4 regions of the Lentzea sp. NPDC055074 genome follow, and region 2 is predicted to be linked to each of the others. Evidence: riboswitches for the same ligand, from Rfam matches in the RefSeq annotation. Region 2 holds a riboswitch; each other region holds the start of a gene.
The links. Region 2 has a riboswitch for cobalamin ahead of metE (5-methyltetrahydropteroyltriglutamate--homocysteine S-methyltransferase). Riboswitches for the same ligand answer to the same signal wherever they lie in the genome.
Positions count from the first base shown of each region.

Region 1: linked by a shared signal. The riboswitch ahead of ACWF7A_RS15600 (CbtB domain-containing protein) and the one ahead of metE (5-methyltetrahydropteroyltriglutamate--homocysteine S-methyltransferase) in region 2 are both predicted to bind cobalamin.
Region 3: linked by a shared signal. The riboswitch ahead of cobN (cobaltochelatase subunit CobN) and the one ahead of metE (5-methyltetrahydropteroyltriglutamate--homocysteine S-methyltransferase) in region 2 are both predicted to bind cobalamin.
Region 4: linked by a shared signal. The riboswitch ahead of ACWF7A_RS37715 (FecCD family ABC transporter permease) and the one ahead of metE (5-methyltetrahydropteroyltriglutamate--homocysteine S-methyltransferase) in region 2 are both predicted to bind cobalamin.

Region 1 covers NZ_JBSGUQ010000005.1:489,211-492,994, reverse strand. The annotation lists gene ACWF7A_RS15625 (phosphoribosyltransferase) at 1-116, shown strand, start outside; gene ACWF7A_RS15620 (antibiotic biosynthesis monooxygenase family protein) at 77-388, opposite strand; gene hisG (ATP phosphoribosyltransferase) at 385-1,245, opposite strand; gene ACWF7A_RS15610 (phosphoribosyl-ATP diphosphatase) at 1,260-1,523, opposite strand; gene ACWF7A_RS15605 ((2Fe-2S)-binding protein) at 1,632-2,282, shown strand; cobalamin riboswitch at 2,331-2,505, shown strand; gene ACWF7A_RS15600 (CbtB domain-containing protein) at 2,539-2,727, shown strand; gene ACWF7A_RS15595 (CbtA family protein) at 2,750-3,505, shown strand; gene ACWF7A_RS15590 (hypothetical protein) at 3,756-3,784, shown strand, end outside.
Region 2 covers NZ_JBSGUQ010000001.1:782,898-786,681, reverse strand. The annotation lists gene metE (5-methyltetrahydropteroyltriglutamate--homocysteine S-methyltransferase) at 1-1,893, opposite strand, end outside; cobalamin riboswitch at 2,004-2,206, opposite strand; gene ACWF7A_RS03655 (hypothetical protein) at 2,236-2,499, shown strand; gene ACWF7A_RS03650 (siderophore-interacting protein) at 2,526-3,347, opposite strand; gene ACWF7A_RS03645 (hypothetical protein) at 3,424-3,784, shown strand, end outside.
Region 3 covers NZ_JBSGUQ010000020.1:11,575-15,358, reverse strand. The annotation lists gene ACWF7A_RS34700 (precorrin-8X methylmutase) at 1-419, opposite strand, end outside; gene ACWF7A_RS34695 (hypothetical protein) at 416-1,411, opposite strand; cobalamin riboswitch at 1,420-1,555, shown strand; gene cobN (cobaltochelatase subunit CobN) at 1,591-3,784, shown strand, end outside.
Region 4 covers NZ_JBSGUQ010000023.1:107,549-111,332, forward strand. The annotation lists gene ACWF7A_RS37700 (3-isopropylmalate dehydrogenase) at 1-545, shown strand, start outside; gene ACWF7A_RS37705 (hypothetical protein) at 624-1,055, shown strand; gene ACWF7A_RS37710 (YciI family protein) at 1,104-1,523, opposite strand; cobalamin riboswitch at 1,611-1,749, shown strand; gene ACWF7A_RS37715 (FecCD family ABC transporter permease) at 1,783-2,805, shown strand; gene ACWF7A_RS37720 (ABC transporter ATP-binding protein) at 2,805-3,545, shown strand; gene ACWF7A_RS37725 (ABC transporter substrate-binding protein) at 3,542-3,784, shown strand, end outside.

The DNA.
Region 1 (3,784 bases), on a different contig from region 2:
CGTTCAGGACGCGGGTGGTCGCCGTCCTCACGCCGAAGCAGTTCGGCTCGGTCAGCCGCTGGTACGAGAGCTTCGATCAGACCACGGACGAAGAGGTGCTCAGCGCGCTCTCGTAGTGCGACACCACCGGGAACGGCGAGTAGAAGCGGTGCAGCAGCGACGACCACCGCTCGTACGACGGCCCCTGCCGGAAGCCCACGGTGTGCGCTTCGACGGAGTCCCAGCGCACGAGCAGCAGGTAGCGCGCCGGCGTCTCCAGGCACCGCAGCAGTTCGAGACCGCGGAAGCCCGGCGAGGCGGAGATCAGCTCCCGCGCCTCGCCGAACGCCCACTCGAAGTCCTGCTCGGAGCCCGGCAGGACGTCGAGCACGGCGTGCTCCGTGATCACAGCCGGCAGAACCTGATGTCCGAGGCCAGCACGGCCTTGGCACCGATCGCGGCCAGCTCGTCCATCACCTTGTTCGCCTCCTTGCGCGACACCATCGCCCGCACGGCCGCCCAGTCCGGGTTGGCCAGCGGCGCGACGGTCGGCGACTCCAGGCCCGGAGTCAGCGCGATCGCGGCGTCGAGGAGCGTCCGCGGGCAGTCGTAGTCGAGCATCAGGTACTGCTGCGCGAACACGACGCCCTGCAAGCGGGCGGTGAGCTGCTTCTTCGCGGCCGTGACCTCCGAGCCGTTGCGGTGGATGAGGACCGCCTCCGACTCGCAGATCGGCTCGCCGAACGGCACCAGGTCGTGCTGGCGCAGGGTGCGGCCGGAGCCCACCACGTCGGCGATCAGGTCGGCCACGCCGAGCTGGATCGAGATCTCCACGGCACCGTCGAGACGGATCACCTTGGCGGTGATGCCACGGGCCTTGAGGTCACGCCCCACGAGCCTCGGGTACGCGGTCGCGAGGCGCTTGCCTTCGAGGTCGGAGACCTTCCAGTCGGTGCCGCGAGGCCCCGCGTAACGGAAGGTCGACCCCCCGAAGCCCAGTGCCAGCAGCTCCTCGACGGAGTTGCCGTTGTCGTCGGCGCCCGAGTCGGCGGCCAGGTCACGGCCGGTGATGCCGAGGTCCAGGTCGCCGGACGCCACGTAGATCGCGATGTCCTTGGGACGCAGGAAGAAGAACTCGACCTCGTTGTTGTTGTCGAGCACGGTCAGGTCGCGCGGCTCGTGCCGCTGCCGGTAGCCCGCTTCGGTGAGCATGGCGGAGGCGCGTTCAGCGAGCGCACCCTTGTTCGGGACTGCTACGCGCAGCATGTGAAAGTCTTCCGTCAGAGGTACTTGTAGACGTCTTCGAGGGTGAGCCCACGGCCCAGCATGAGCACCTGGAGGCGGTAGAGCAGCTGCGAGATCTCCTCGGAGAGCTTCTCGTCGGACTCGTACTCGGCGGCGATCCAGACCTCGCCCGCCTCCTCCAGGACCTTCTTGCCCTGCGCATGGACCCCGGCCTCGAGCGCAGCGACGGTGCCGGAACCCTCCGGCTTGGTGGCGGCTCGTTCGGTCAGTTCAGCGAACAGGGAATCGAAGGTCTTCACGGCACGACATCCTCCCATCCCGCTGACCCCCGTCCACACCGCGGTCGCATCTGTCCCAGGCCGTGGACGTGATCTGTCCTGCATGGACACCCGGTAGCGTGAACTTCTGTGTCTGAGTTCGCCGAGGTGCTCGAAGCACTGCGCCGCGTGCGCGGGATCAACCCGTTCTTCGCTCTCGACGTGGGCCGTCCGGACGAGTCCTGGCTGCCGGGAACAGCGCTTCTCGAAGGACCCGCTCTCAAGAACACGATCGACGCCATCGCGATTCGGTACAAAGCGGAAGAACCACGCGTCGCCGCCAGCCTGTTCTTCCTCAGTTACACGGCCCGGTTGCTCAGCCCTCTCACGGCCGCGAACATCCCGATCGACGTGCGGCCGGAGAACCTGTGGTGGCGGCACCACGTCACGGACGGCCTGAGCGTCCGCATAGACCAGCCACGCCTCGGCCCGCCCGCCGCCGAGGCCCTCGCGCCCGTGGTGGAGGCGGTCCACGCGCAGGTCCCGGTGGCGCGCGGGCTGCTCTGGGGCAACGCGATGTCGAACGTCGCGGGCGCGCTCAAAATGGTTGTGCGCGCACGCATGCTCACCGCCGAGGAAGCGGAAGAACGCGGCGAACGGCTCATGAGCGCACCGCCGTTCGAACAGGCGGGAGAATTCCTGACTTTTCCCGGCGAGGTCACGTTCCGGCGTCGGTCGTGTTGTCTCTATTACCGCGTCGCCGCAGGTGGGAAGTGCGGTGACTGCCCACTCGTGAAGTGAGGAACGCAACAACTCTTATGGCCGGTTGTGCTTAACGTGCCGCTCAACTTACGGTGCACCCGCCGCAGTGACGGGAAGCCGGTGAGAATCCGGCGCGGTCCTCGCCACTGTGACCGGGAAGCGATCCCCGCCGAGCACGTCACTGGTCCCCGCCGGGACTGGGAAGACGCGGGGGCAGCGTTGATCCGGGAGTCAGGAGACCGGCTGCGGCGCCGCAAGGAGAGTTGACCTTCCACGAGGTATGGAGGAGCCCGTCATGACGAGCCCCGCAGCAAGCCTGTCCGCCGTCCGCGTGCCCAAATGGGCCTTCGCCGTCTCTGTGCTCGGCCTGATCGTCACGTACCTGGTCCTGCAGGAGAACGGTCTCGCGCTCGGCGCGGGTTCCGAGTTGCTGCACGAGTTCTTCCACGACGGCCGTCACGCCCTCGGCGTCCCCTGCCACTGATCCCATTCCCCCGATCAAGCAGATGACGACGTACAAGTCCCTTGCGCTGCGCGGAGTCGCGGCCGGCGGTATCGCCGGTGTCGCCTCCGCGCTGGTGCAGCTCCTGGTGACCGAGATCCCGATCCGCGCCGCGCTCGCGGTCGAGGAGGCTCGCGCACCCGCCGGTGAGGAAACCGGCCATTCGCACGGTGGCGAGGACGAGCTCGTCAGCCGCGGCGCCCAGGTCGTGGGCGGCATGCTCGGCGTGGTGATCGTCGGCATCGCCGTGGGCCTGGTGTTCGCCACCGCCTACGCGCTGTCGAAGCGCTGGTTCGCCGGCAGCACGCCGTTCAGCCGCAGCTTCACGTTCGGTGCCGCGGTGTTCGGTGCCGTGGCGCTGCTGCCGTGGCTCAAGTACCCGGCCAACCCGCCCGCCGTGGGCGACCCGGAGACGGTGAACTACCGGACCGCGCTCTACCTCGGTGTGGTGGTGGCCGGCCTGGTGATCGTGTGGGCCGCCAGCTGGCTCGCCGAGCAGCTGCGCGCCCAGTCTCAGCCGGTGCGGACGACGGTCGTGCTCCTCGCGGTGGCCGCGGCCTCCGCGGTGGTGCTGCTGGCGTTCCCCGCGCCGCCGGACACGATCCCCGCGGACATGCCGGTGAACGTGCTGTGGCAGTTCCGCCTCAGCTCGCTCGCCCAGCTCGCCACGCTCTACGTCGGCCTCGGCGTGGTGTTCGGCCTGCTGGTCGACCCGGCCACGCGCAGGGTCAAGGCCTCCGAGAAGGCCGCAGTCGCGTGATGGTGCGGGGTGGCCGCGAGGCCACCCCGCACACCCAACCGCGGGAACGCATCCACAACGGGTTGCGCGTCAACGCATCCCGCACCTTCGACCAGATCACGGCCGCTCCCGGGGCAACTGGTCTCTGGCGTCCCGCCGGCGCCGAGAACCTGATCCCGGCGCGGTAAACCCCGTTGTCCCCGGAGGATTCCCAGCGGGAACGACGTCGGGAACATTCCTCGAGGAGTTCGTCCCGATTGCCGCGGCCGGCATGGGCGACTACCTGTTCATCGACGAACG
Region 2 (3,784 bases):
CAGGTGGGTGTGCACCTGGGTGCCCGTCGTGGCGCCCGAGGTGGCGAGCCGGAACGCGCCGACCGACCACTCCAGGTACGCGGGCTGGTCCTTCCGGCGCAACGGGAGCAGCTCGCGCAACGCCGGTTCGTCGACCTGGACCACGCGGATCCCGGCGGCCTCCAGGTCGCGGATCTCGTCCCGCAGCGCCAGCGCCACCTGGGCCGCCGTGTCGGCCAGCGGCTGGTCGTCGCGCACGAACGACCACGCGAGGATCGTCACCGGGCCGGTCAGCATGCCCTTGACCGGCTTGGAGGTCAGCGACTGCGCGTACGTGCTCCACGGCACCGTCATCGGCTTCGGGCGCGAGACGTCGCCGTGGATGATCGGCGGCCGCACGCACCTCGACCCGTACGACTGCACCCACGCGAACTCCGTGCTGGCGAAGCCCTCCAGGTGCTCGGCGAAGTACTGGACCATGTCGTTGCGCTCGGGCTCGCCGTGCACCAGCACGTCGAGGCCGATGTCCTCCTGCAGGCCGATCACGCGACCGATCTCGTCGCGCATCCGCTGCCCGTACTCGTCCTCGGTGATCTCGCCGCCGCGGACCGCCGCGCGCGCCCTGCGGAGGTCACCGGTCTGCGGGAACGAGCCGATCGTCGTGGTCGCGAGCGGCGGCAGTCCCAGCCGGGCCTGTTGCGCGGCGGCACGTTCCTCGTAGGGCGCGCGGACGCGGTGTTCCGGCCGCAGCGACTCGACGCGCGCCCGGACGTGGTCGTCACGGTGCGGGCTCGGCACCGGGCGCTTCGCCTCGTCCGTCCACGCGCCGCCGGCCTCGCCGCGCAGGGCGTTGCCCAGCACCACGATCTCGCGGACCTTCTGCCGCGCGAACGCCAACCGCGCCTGCACGTCCGGTTCTAGGTTCTCGGCCTCCAGGTCGTACGGCACGTGCAGCAGCGTCGAGGACGACGAGACGACGACCTCGCGCGCGAACCCCAGCAACGACACGGCTTTCGCCAACGCCGCGTGCAGGTCGGTGCGCCACACGTTGCGGCCGTCGACCAGCCCGGCGACGAGGATCTTGTCGCGCAGCGCGGGGATCGCGACCGGCGTGTCCGGCGCGCTGACGAGGTCGAGGCCGATCGCCTCGACCGGCGACTGGGCGAGGATCGGCAACGCCTCGCCCAGGTCGCCGTAGTAGCCGGTGACGAGCAGCTTCGGCCGGCCGGGCAGGCCACCCAGCGTGCGGTAGGCCCGCTTCAGGGCGTCGAGCTCGGCGGGGCTGCGGTCGGCGGCGAACGCCGGTTCGTCGAGCTGCACCCACCCGACGCCCTCGACCCTCAGCCGGCCGAGCAGCTCGACGTAGACCTCCAGCAGGCCGTCGAGCAGCGTCACCGGGTCGAAGCCCGGCGTGGTGCCCTTGGCCAGCAACAGGAACGTCACCGGGCCGAGCAGCACCGGCCTGGTCGTGACGCCGAGGGCGCGGGCCTCGCGGTACTCGGCGACCGGCCTGTCACCGGAGAGGCGGAACTCGGTGTCCGGGCCCAGCTCCGGCACCAGGTAGTGGTAGTTCGTGTCGAACCACTTCGTCAGCTCCAGGGCCGCGGCGCCGTTCCGGCCGCGTGCCGCCGCGAAGTAGGTGTCCAGTTCGGACAGACCCAGGTCGCGGAACCGTTGCGGGATCACGCCGAACAGCTGGGCGGTGTCGAGCACCTGGTCGTAGAACGAGAACGTGCCGGACGGGATCGAGTCCAGTTCGGACAGTTCGGCCCAGGTCTGAGCCCTGAGCCGTCGCGCGGTCTCCCGCAGGGCGGCTTCGTCGATCGTCTCGGCCCAGTACCGCTCGACCGCGCGCTTCAGTTCGCGCTTCGGTCCGATCCGGGGGTAGCCGAGAACGGTGCTGCCGATGGTCACAGGCTCTCTCCTCGCGAGCGTGCGGAAGCACCGGAGTCCCACGAGCAGCGCAGCACGGAAGCCGCACCCGTCAGCCCGCCCGAGAGGCTCCGGAGCACCGCGCACCGGGTTCGGTGCACGGACCTGCGGCAGGTCTTCGGACTCGTGGGCGCCGTGCACACTCCTACCGGCCGTCGCTTCCCAGGTCTCCCGACCCAGTGCTGTTGACGGCTTTCGTTCCCACTCACCGCTGCGGGGCAGTCCCGGACTCGCACCGGGTTCCCTTTTGCTCCACCCCGGAGGACCGGGGTGAACCGCTGGCGTGATCGAGACTAGCGGGCCGCGCCGAGCATGCCCAGCGCCATGTCGGCGTACTGGATGGTGAGATCGCTCAACCCGGACGAGGAACGGATCCGCCACCGCCGCATCGCGTTCTACCGCCGCCTCGGCGCCGTGCTGCTACCCGTCAACGGCTACCCGCCGCCGCAGGGCAGCGCCGGCTACCCGACGCTGCTGACGGCCGCGGACCACGAGCCCCGGTCCCCGGCCGCCGCCGACGACCTCGAACGGATCGTGGTCGCCGTCCACGGGCACCGGCACGGGATCGCGCCGACCGACCCGTGGTGACCGGGACGTCGCGGCTCAGCGCCGTCTCACCCGCGGGCTGAGCCGACCTTCCAGTAACCGCTGAACATGATCGCCTTTCGGTCCACCCCGCGGTCCTTGACGAGGTGCCGCCGCACCCCGGTCGCGAGCGCCGACTCCCCGCACGCCCAGGCGTACTCCACAGTGGACAGCGCCTTGTCCTGGATCGCCTCGACCACAGCGGATCCGGGCTCGCCGTCCCCGCGGAACACCCACTCCGCGTCGAGGTCGACCCGGTACGACTCGTCCGGCACCTCGGCGAACACGTGCACCGGCCGGGTCTCGGCCTCGAGGATCGCCGCGAGCGCGGGCAACGCCGTCTCATCGGCCGCGAGCAGCACGGCCCCCTCGGCGGGCGGCCGGTAGGCCGAGCCACCGGCGCGGAACCCCGCCTCGTCCCCGGCGCTCGCCCGCCGCGCCCACCGCGTGCCGGGCCCGGCGTCACCGTGCACGACGAAGTCGACGTCGATCTCGGCGACCTCGGGCCGGTGCGCGCGCACCGTGTACCAGCGCAGGTCGGGCCGCGTCTCCTCCGGCATCGCGCGCAACGACGTGCGGACGTTGATGCGGTCGTCGGCCGGCATGACGAGCTCGCGGCCCGTCGCCATCAGCAGCCCGAAGTACTCGTCCGGCCCCGTGACCGCGAACGACTCGAACTCCGGCGCGTGGAAGGTGATCCGGCGCATGTGGTCGCCGAGCTCGCTCACCGCCGTCACGGACATGACGAACTGGTCGAAGACCTCGCGACGGTTCGCGGGCGCCATCATCATCTCGGCGGCCTTGGTGGCGGCCTTGACGGTGAACCGTTCGAAGGCGGAGTAGCGCGACATGCCCGCACCGTACACGTTTGGTTAGGCTTACCTAAATAGTCGGGCGAAATCGAGACCGAGGGCGCACACTGCGGACATGTTCCCCAGGACCGCGCAACAACAATGGTGGTTCGAAGAGCCCGAGAGCAGGAACCGCAGCCAGGCCATCGGACTGCGGCTCGCCATCGCCTACCACCAGCGCGACGCCGAGCGCGTCGAGAGGCTGATGCCGCGCGACCGGGACGAGACCTGGCTGGTGATGGGCGCGCTGGAGAACGGCCTGCTGGCGCTCAACCAGATCTACCCGCCCGGCCCGCCGGACGAGGTGTGGGAGCGGGTCACCCCGATCATCGACGCCGGCGCGCCCAAGGGGGTGGCGGCGCGCACCCGCGCCCTGCTCGCGGCCATGTCCCACGCGATGTACAACGCGACCTTGGGGGAGGTGTACGAGCGCAAGG
Region 3 (3,784 bases), on a different contig from region 2:
AACGCGGTGGGGGCGTTGCCGATCGCGATCACCGCGCCACCGAACCGGTCCGCGAGCAGCTCCAGCGCGGCCGCGCTGCGCGTGTTGCCGATCGTCTCGGCGAGCCCCGGTGTGCGCGGGTCCTGCAGGTAGCACAGGACCTCGTTGTCCTTCGGCAGGCGCCGGCGGGTCACGCCGGACGCGACCATGTTGGCGTCGCACAGGATCGGGGCGCCGTCGCGGAGTGCCGCGCGGGCGTCACGCACGACGTTCGCGGAGAACGCGACGTCGCGGGGAAGGTCGGTCATGCCGCACGCGTGGATCATGCGGACGACGACCTGGGCGACATCGGCGGGGAACCCGGTGAGGTCCGACTCCGCGCGGATGGTGGCGAAGGACTGGCGGTAGATCTCCGCCCCGTCCTTGATGTACTGCGTCAACGGATCTCCTCGTAGCCGTCGCCGGTCGCGACGAACTCGATCACTTCGCCCGCGGGCCGGCCGCAGCGGCGGGCGCATCCCGACCAGTGGACCGGACGGCGGTGCGGGGTTCCGAGCCAGGCACGGGCGTCGGCGCGCACGTCGGAGAGCGACTTCGCGCAGCCGGGACGGCCGGTGCAGGCGCTGACGCCGTGCCAGGGGGAGTCCGAGTCGGTGATGAGACCGGACGTGTCGGTGCCGGCGGGCACGACGAGACTGCGCCACGGGGTCAGGCGCAGGGCCACGCCGGGTAGCTGGCCGGCGTCGAGCCGGCCCAGTGGAACCCCTGGGGTCAACGGTGAAGGTGCGACAGGAGTCACAGCGGGGGTGACGCGCGGGCCGTCGGAGGTGCCGAAGTGCGCGGTGATCTTTCGCACACCGTCGTCCACTTCGGACAGGCGCCAGGCCGCTCCGCGCAGCCGCTGGAAGAGGCGGGCGGCGGTCACCACGGCGTCGGCGGGGTCGGTGACGCGGACGCCCGTGTCCGTTCCCGCGAGGAGGAGGGCCCACGTCGCCGCATCGGCTCTGACCAGGCCGAAGTCGCCACCCAGCCCGCTCACCGCGTGCCCCACCGTCAGCAGGAACCGGCCCGGCAGCGACGCCAGCTCCGGGTCCGCGCACAGCACTGCATCGATCTCGTCGACCAGCGCCTGGTCGTTCTCCAGAGGCGCCGCGATGATGTTGCGGATCCGCTCGTGCGAGGCCGACGGCAGCAGGCCCGCCGCAGACAGCCGCGCGCCCAGTTCGACACCGTCCGCGAGGCCCCTGATCTGGAGGTTCGCCCGCGAGGTCAGTTCCACTGAACCGTTCCCGAGCTCCGCGGCCGCGGAGCGCACGACGTCCCACTGAGCAGCGGAAAGAGTGCCGCCAGGCACCCGGATGCGCGCCAGCCCGCCGTCCGCCGCCTGGTGCAGCTCGACGGCGCCGGGGCAGGCGTCCGGGTGACTACGCATAGGTCGGACTGTAACCCGCCGGTTAGGGTGAGCCCGAACGACGAAGCGCAGGAGGAAGCCGGTGTGAATCCGGCGCGGTCCCGCCACTGTGACCAGCGGACAACCGCTGGGAGTCAGGAACTCTGCTTCGCCAGTCACCCGCAACCTGGGGCGCGGACCCCACGAGGGATGGAGCCTGCGTGATCCTTCTGCTGTCGACCTCCGACACCGACCTGCTGTCGGCGCGCGCGAGCGGTGCCGAGTACCGGCTCGGCAACCCCGCGCGACTCACGACCGACGACCTGCCCGCGCTCGTCGAGGGCGTGGACCTGGTCCTCGTGCGCATCCTCGGCGGCCGCCGGATGTGGGAGGAGGGCCTCGACTGGCTGCTGGCCTGTGGGCTGCCCGTGGTGGTGCTCGGCGGTGAGATGCAGCCCGACGCGGCGCTGATGGAGCTGTCGACGGTGGCCGGTGGCGTGTGCGCCGAGGCGCACCTCTACCTCGCGCACGGCGGTCCGGCGAACCTCACCGAGCTGCACAAGTTCCTCTCCGACACCGTGCTGCTGACCGGCCACGGCTTCGAGGCCCCCACCGCCACCCCCACCTGGGGTGTGCTGGAGCGCGAGGCCTCGCAGGCCGAAGGTCCGACGGTCGCGGTGCTCTACTACCGCGCCCACCACGTCGCCGGGAACACCGCGTTCATCCACGCGCTGTGCGATGCGATCGAGGCCAAGGGTGGCAAGGCCCTGCCCGTCTTCTGCTCCTCGCTGCGCACCGCCGAACCCGAGCTGCTCGACACGCTGCGGCAGGCCGACGCGCTCGTCGTGACGGTGCTCGCGGCCGGTGGCACGAACCCCGCGAAGGCGTCCGCCGGTGGCGACGACGACGCGTGGGACGTCGGTGCGCTGGCCGCCCTCGACGTGCCGATCCTGCAGGGGTTGTGCCTCACGTCGAGCCGTGCGACGTGGGACGAGAACGACGACGGACTGTCTCCTTTGGACACCGCGACGCAGGTCGCGATCCCCGAGTTCGACGGCCGGATCATCACGGTCCCGTTCTCCTTCAAGGAGATCGACTCCGACGGTCTCACGATCTACGTCGCCGACCCGGAACGGGCGCTGCGCGTCGCGGGCATCGCCGTGCGGCACGGCCGGTTGCGCCACATCCCGGTCGGCGAGCGCAAGGTCGTCGTCATGCTGTCGGCGTACCCGACCAAGCACTCGCGCATCGGCAACGCGGTCGGGCTCGACACGCCCGCGTCGACCGTCCGGCTGCTGAAGGCCATGCGCGAGCACGGGTACGACATCGGCGACGAGCTGCCGGGCGTCGACGAGCTCGACGGCGACAAGCTGATCCACGCGCTGATCGCCGCCGGCGGCCAGGACGCGGACTGGCTCACGCAGGAGCAGTTCGAGAGCAACCCGATCCGCATCGCCGCGGCCGACTACCGCGAGTTCTACGAGACGCTGCCCGACGACTTCCGCGAGTCGATGCAGGAGCACTGGGGCGAGGCTCCCGGCACGCTCTTCGTCGACCACTCGAAGTCGAAGGACGGCGAGATCGTGCTGGCCGCGCTGAGGTCCGGCAACGTGGCGGTGATCGTGCAGCCGCCGCGCGGGTTCGGCGAGAACCCGATCGCGATCTACCACGACCCGGACCTGCCGCCGTCGCACCACTACCTCGCGGCGTACCGGTGGGTCGAGTCGAACTTCGGCGCGGACGCGGTGGTGCACGTCGGCAAGCACGGCAACCTGGAGTGGTTGCCCGGCAAGACCGTCGGCATGTCGGCGTCCTGCGGCACGGACGCGGCGCTCGGCGACCTGCCGCTGATCTACCCGTTCCTCGTCAACGACCCCGGTGAGGGCACGCAGGCGAAGCGGCGTGCGCACGCCACGCTGGTCGACCACCTCGTGCCGCCGATGGCCCGCGCCGACAGCTACGGCGACATCGCGCGCCTGGAGCAGTTGCTCGACGAGTACGGGAACATCTCCGCGATGGACCCGGCCAAGGTGCCGGCGATCCGCGCGCAGATCTGGACGCTGATCAAGGCCGCGAAGCTCGACCACGACCTGGGGCTCGACGACCGGCCGCACGACGCGGAGTTCGACGAGTTCATCCTGCACGTCGACGGCTGGCTGTGCGAGGTCAAGGACGTCCAGATCCGCGACGGCCTGCACATCCTCGGTGAGGCGCCGATCGGCAGCGTTCGCGTCAACCTCGTGCTCGCCATGTTGCAGGCGCGGCAGATGTGGGGCGGTCAGGTCGCCGCGCTGCCCGGCCTGCGCGAGGCCCTCGGGCTCGTCGGCACGGCCCGCGAAGACGTCGACGCGATCGAGGAAGAGGCTCGCGTGCTCGTCCAGGCGATGGAGGACGCGGGCTGGGACCGTGCCGCCG
Region 4 (3,784 bases), on a different contig from region 2:
GCGCCGCGAACCGTCAGCGCCGGCACCTGACGCTGGTGCACAAGACGAACGTCCTCACGCACGCCGGCTCGTTGTGGTCGCGCGTCGTGGAGGAGGTCTCGCTGCAGCACCCGGACGTCACCGTCGCCTACCAGCACGTGGACGCGGCGACCATTCACATGGTCACCGACCCGGGCCGCTACGACGTGATCGTCACGGACAACCTGTTCGGCGACATCCTGACCGACCTCGCCGCCGCCGTCACGGGTGGCATCGGCCTGGCCGCGTCGGGGAACATGGACGTCACGCGGCGCAACCCGTCGATGTTCGAGCCGGTCCACGGTTCGGCGCCGGACATCGCGGGCCAGGGCATCGCCGACCCGACGGCCGCCGTGCTGTCGGTCGCGCTGCTGCTCGACCACCTCGGCGAGCACGAGGCGGCCCGCCGGATCGAGGCCTCCGTGGCCTTTGATCTCGCGACCAGGGACCACCAGTCGCCTGGGGCCACCTACGCCATCGGCGACCGTCTCGCGGCACTCGTGTCGTCGAACGTCCGCACGGGCTGAGGTTCATCAGCAGGACTCTCCGGCCCCGGCACCCCAGTGGTGCCGGGGCCGGGTTCGTCTGAATTCCCAGGGGGTTTCGTGTTCGGGTCAGCACGACGGACGGCGTTGGAGACCAGGGTCGCCGAGCTGGAGCAGCAGGTGCGGGTGCTGGGCGGTCAACTGGAGGCCGTGCGGCCGCTGCTGGCCGACGAGCGCCGCCTGGAGGCACTCGCCGCGCGGGCCGCGTCGGCGGTGCGGGCCGCGGAACCGCTGGGGCAGCGGACCGAGATGAAGCTGGACGCCCTGTACCAAGCCGAGAGGACGGGGTTCGTCTCGGTGTACTTCACCGGCGGCTGGAACGCGCGGGTGAAGTTGCTGGTCGGGCCGGAGAACCCGCCCACGACGTGTGTGGGCGAGGTCTACCACGACTACGCGGGTGCGCTGGTGCGGGCAGGTGAGTGGTGGATCGCCCGGAGCAACAGCTCCCGCACCGATCTCCACTTCCACGTGCACTTCACCCCGTTGTCCTGAAGCCCGGCCAGGAGGTTCCGGCCGGGCTGCGGTGTTCCCCTCCGCGGATCAGAGCTGGCCGTTGGCCTCACGCCACGCGCGCTCCTTCTTGATCCACTCGTTGTCCTGCGGGAACTCCTCGATGGACGGCACGCGGCGGATCTCGGTCTTGAACCCGGGCCCGGTCATCGGCATGCGCTTCGCCCACTCGACCGCCTCCTGGATCGACGCGACGTTGATGAGGTAGAAGCCGTTGAACAGCTCCTTGGTCTCGCCGTACGGGCCGTCCGTGACGACCGGCGGCTCCTGCGAGTAGTCGACGACGACGCCCGTGGTGGCGTCGTCCAGGCCCTCGGCGGCGAGCAGCACACCGGCGCGGATCAGTTCCTCGTTGTACGCGCCGACCGTCTCGAGCATCTTGTCGAAGTCGAACTCGCCCATGTTCGCGTAGGCCTCGTCGGTGGCGCGCATGATCAGCATGTACTTCACGGTGTGTCTCCCTGGTCCGGTTCTCGCTTGGCGTCCACAGGTCGAACGGGCCCGGTGCCGGATCGACATCACACCCGGAAAATTTCCGAACTTTCTGTTTCCGCAGGTAGGGTCACTGACGTCGTACGTGGGGGAAGACCGGTCTGAGTCCGGCGCTGACCCGCAACGGTAGGTCCCCCTTTGGCAGGGGACGAGCCCGAACACCCGCGCGCGACGACCGAGGAACTCCAACTCCGCCGTGGACTGCGGGAAGGACCCAGTGATCTCCAAGATCAGTGCGCTCGTCGGCGTGCTCGTCGTCAGCATCGTGGCGGGCGTCGCGCTCGGCCCCGTCTCCGTGCCGTTCGACGTCACCGTCTCCCTGCTCCGGGAGGCGCTCACCGGCGGCACCGTCCCCGCGGACCTCGCCGGGCAGTACCACATCGTCTGGGACATCCGGCTGCCTCGCGTGCTGCTCGCCGCCGTCGTGGGGGCCGGGCTGAGCGCGGTCGGCGTCGCGATCCAGGCGATGGTCCGCAACGCGCTCGCCGACCCGTACGTGCTCGGCATCTCGTCGGGCGCGAGCGTGGGCGCGACGGCCGTGGCGACGCTCGGTGTGCTGTCCGGGTTCGGTGTCTACGCGCTGTCCGTGGGGGCCTTCCTGACCGGCCTCGGAGCCACGGCTCTGGTCTACATCACCGCGCGCACGAGCCGGGGGCTCACACCGTTGCGGCTCGTGCTGACCGGAACCGCGCTGGCGTACGGGTTCTCCGCCGTGGCGATGCTGCTGGTGTTCCAGGCGCCGCGAGGTGAGGCGGCGCGGGCCGCGATGTTCTGGTTGCTCGGCAGCCTCGGCGGCGCGAACTGGCAGTCGCTGCCGGTCGCCGCCGTGGTGACTCTCGCGGGGATCGTCTACCTCGCGACCAAAGCGCGGCAGCTCAACGCGATGGCGATGGGCGACGAGACCGCGACGACGCTCGGCGTGCCGGTCAACCGGTTCCGCACGCACCTGTTCATCGTCACCGCGGCCATGACCGGCGTGCTGGTGGCGGTCAGCGGAGCGGTCGGCTTCGTCGGCCTGATGCTGCCGCACCTCACCCGCATGGTCGTCGGCGCCGACCACCGCAAGGTGCTCGCCCTCGCGCCGCTCGCCGGAGCCTCGTTCCTGGTCTGGGTCGACGTGGCCGCGCGGATGCTCGCGGCGCCGGAGGAGCTGCCGCTCGGCGTCATCACCGCCGCACTCGGCGTGCCGTGCTTCATCTTCCTGATGCGCCGCCGGTCCTACGTCTTCGGAGGCCGCTGATGCGCGTCGAGATCGACCAGGTCACCGTGCGCGGCATCATCACGGACATCTCGCTGCACGCCGACGGCGAGGTGGTCGGCATCGTCGGCCCGAACGGCAGCGGCAAGTCCACGACGTTGCGCTGCGTCTACCGGGCGTTGAAGCCGGACGCGGGCGCGGTGCTGCTCGACGGCGAGAACGTCCACAAGCGACGCTCCGTCGCCCGCGACCTCTCCGCGCTGTCCCAGGAGTCGCAGGTCGAGTTCGACTTCACGGTCGCCGAGGTCGTGGAGATGGGACGCCTGCCGCACGACCGCGACCCGGCTCTCGACGCGCGGGTGGTGGCCGAGTCACTGGCCACAGTGGACGTCTCGCACCTCGCGTCCCGCAGCTTCCTCAGCCTGTCCGGCGGCGAACGGCAGCGCGTGCTGATCGCGCGGGCCGTCGCCCAGCAGCCGCGCGTGCTGGTGCTGGACGAACCGACCAACCACCTCGACATCCGGCACCAGCTGGACGTCCTCTCCCTGGCACGAGGTCTCGGCATCACGGTCCTGACCGTGCTGCACGACCTGAACCTCGCCGCGTCCTTCTGCGACCGCCTCTACGTGCTGGACGAAGGACGGGTCGTCGCCTCCGGCACCCCGGACGAGGTCCTCGTGCCCGAGCTGATCGCCAAGGTCTTCCACGTCACGGCGCACGTCGTGCGCCACCCCACCACAGGAGTGCCCCAGCTCCTGTTCGACCAGGAGGTCACCCCTTGAGAACCGTTGTCTGCGCAGTGCTGCTGCTCGTCTCCGGCTGCGGCGCGACGGTCGCCTCCGACACCTCCGCGTCCGACCCGGTGACCATCACGAACTGCGGTCAGCAGGTCACGTTCGACCGCGTCCCGTCCAAAGTGGTCACCAACGACACCGGCATCACCGAGCTGATGTTCGCGCTGGGCCTGAAGGACCGGATGGCGGGGTACGTAATCAGCGGCAAGGACTCCGTCGACGTGCGG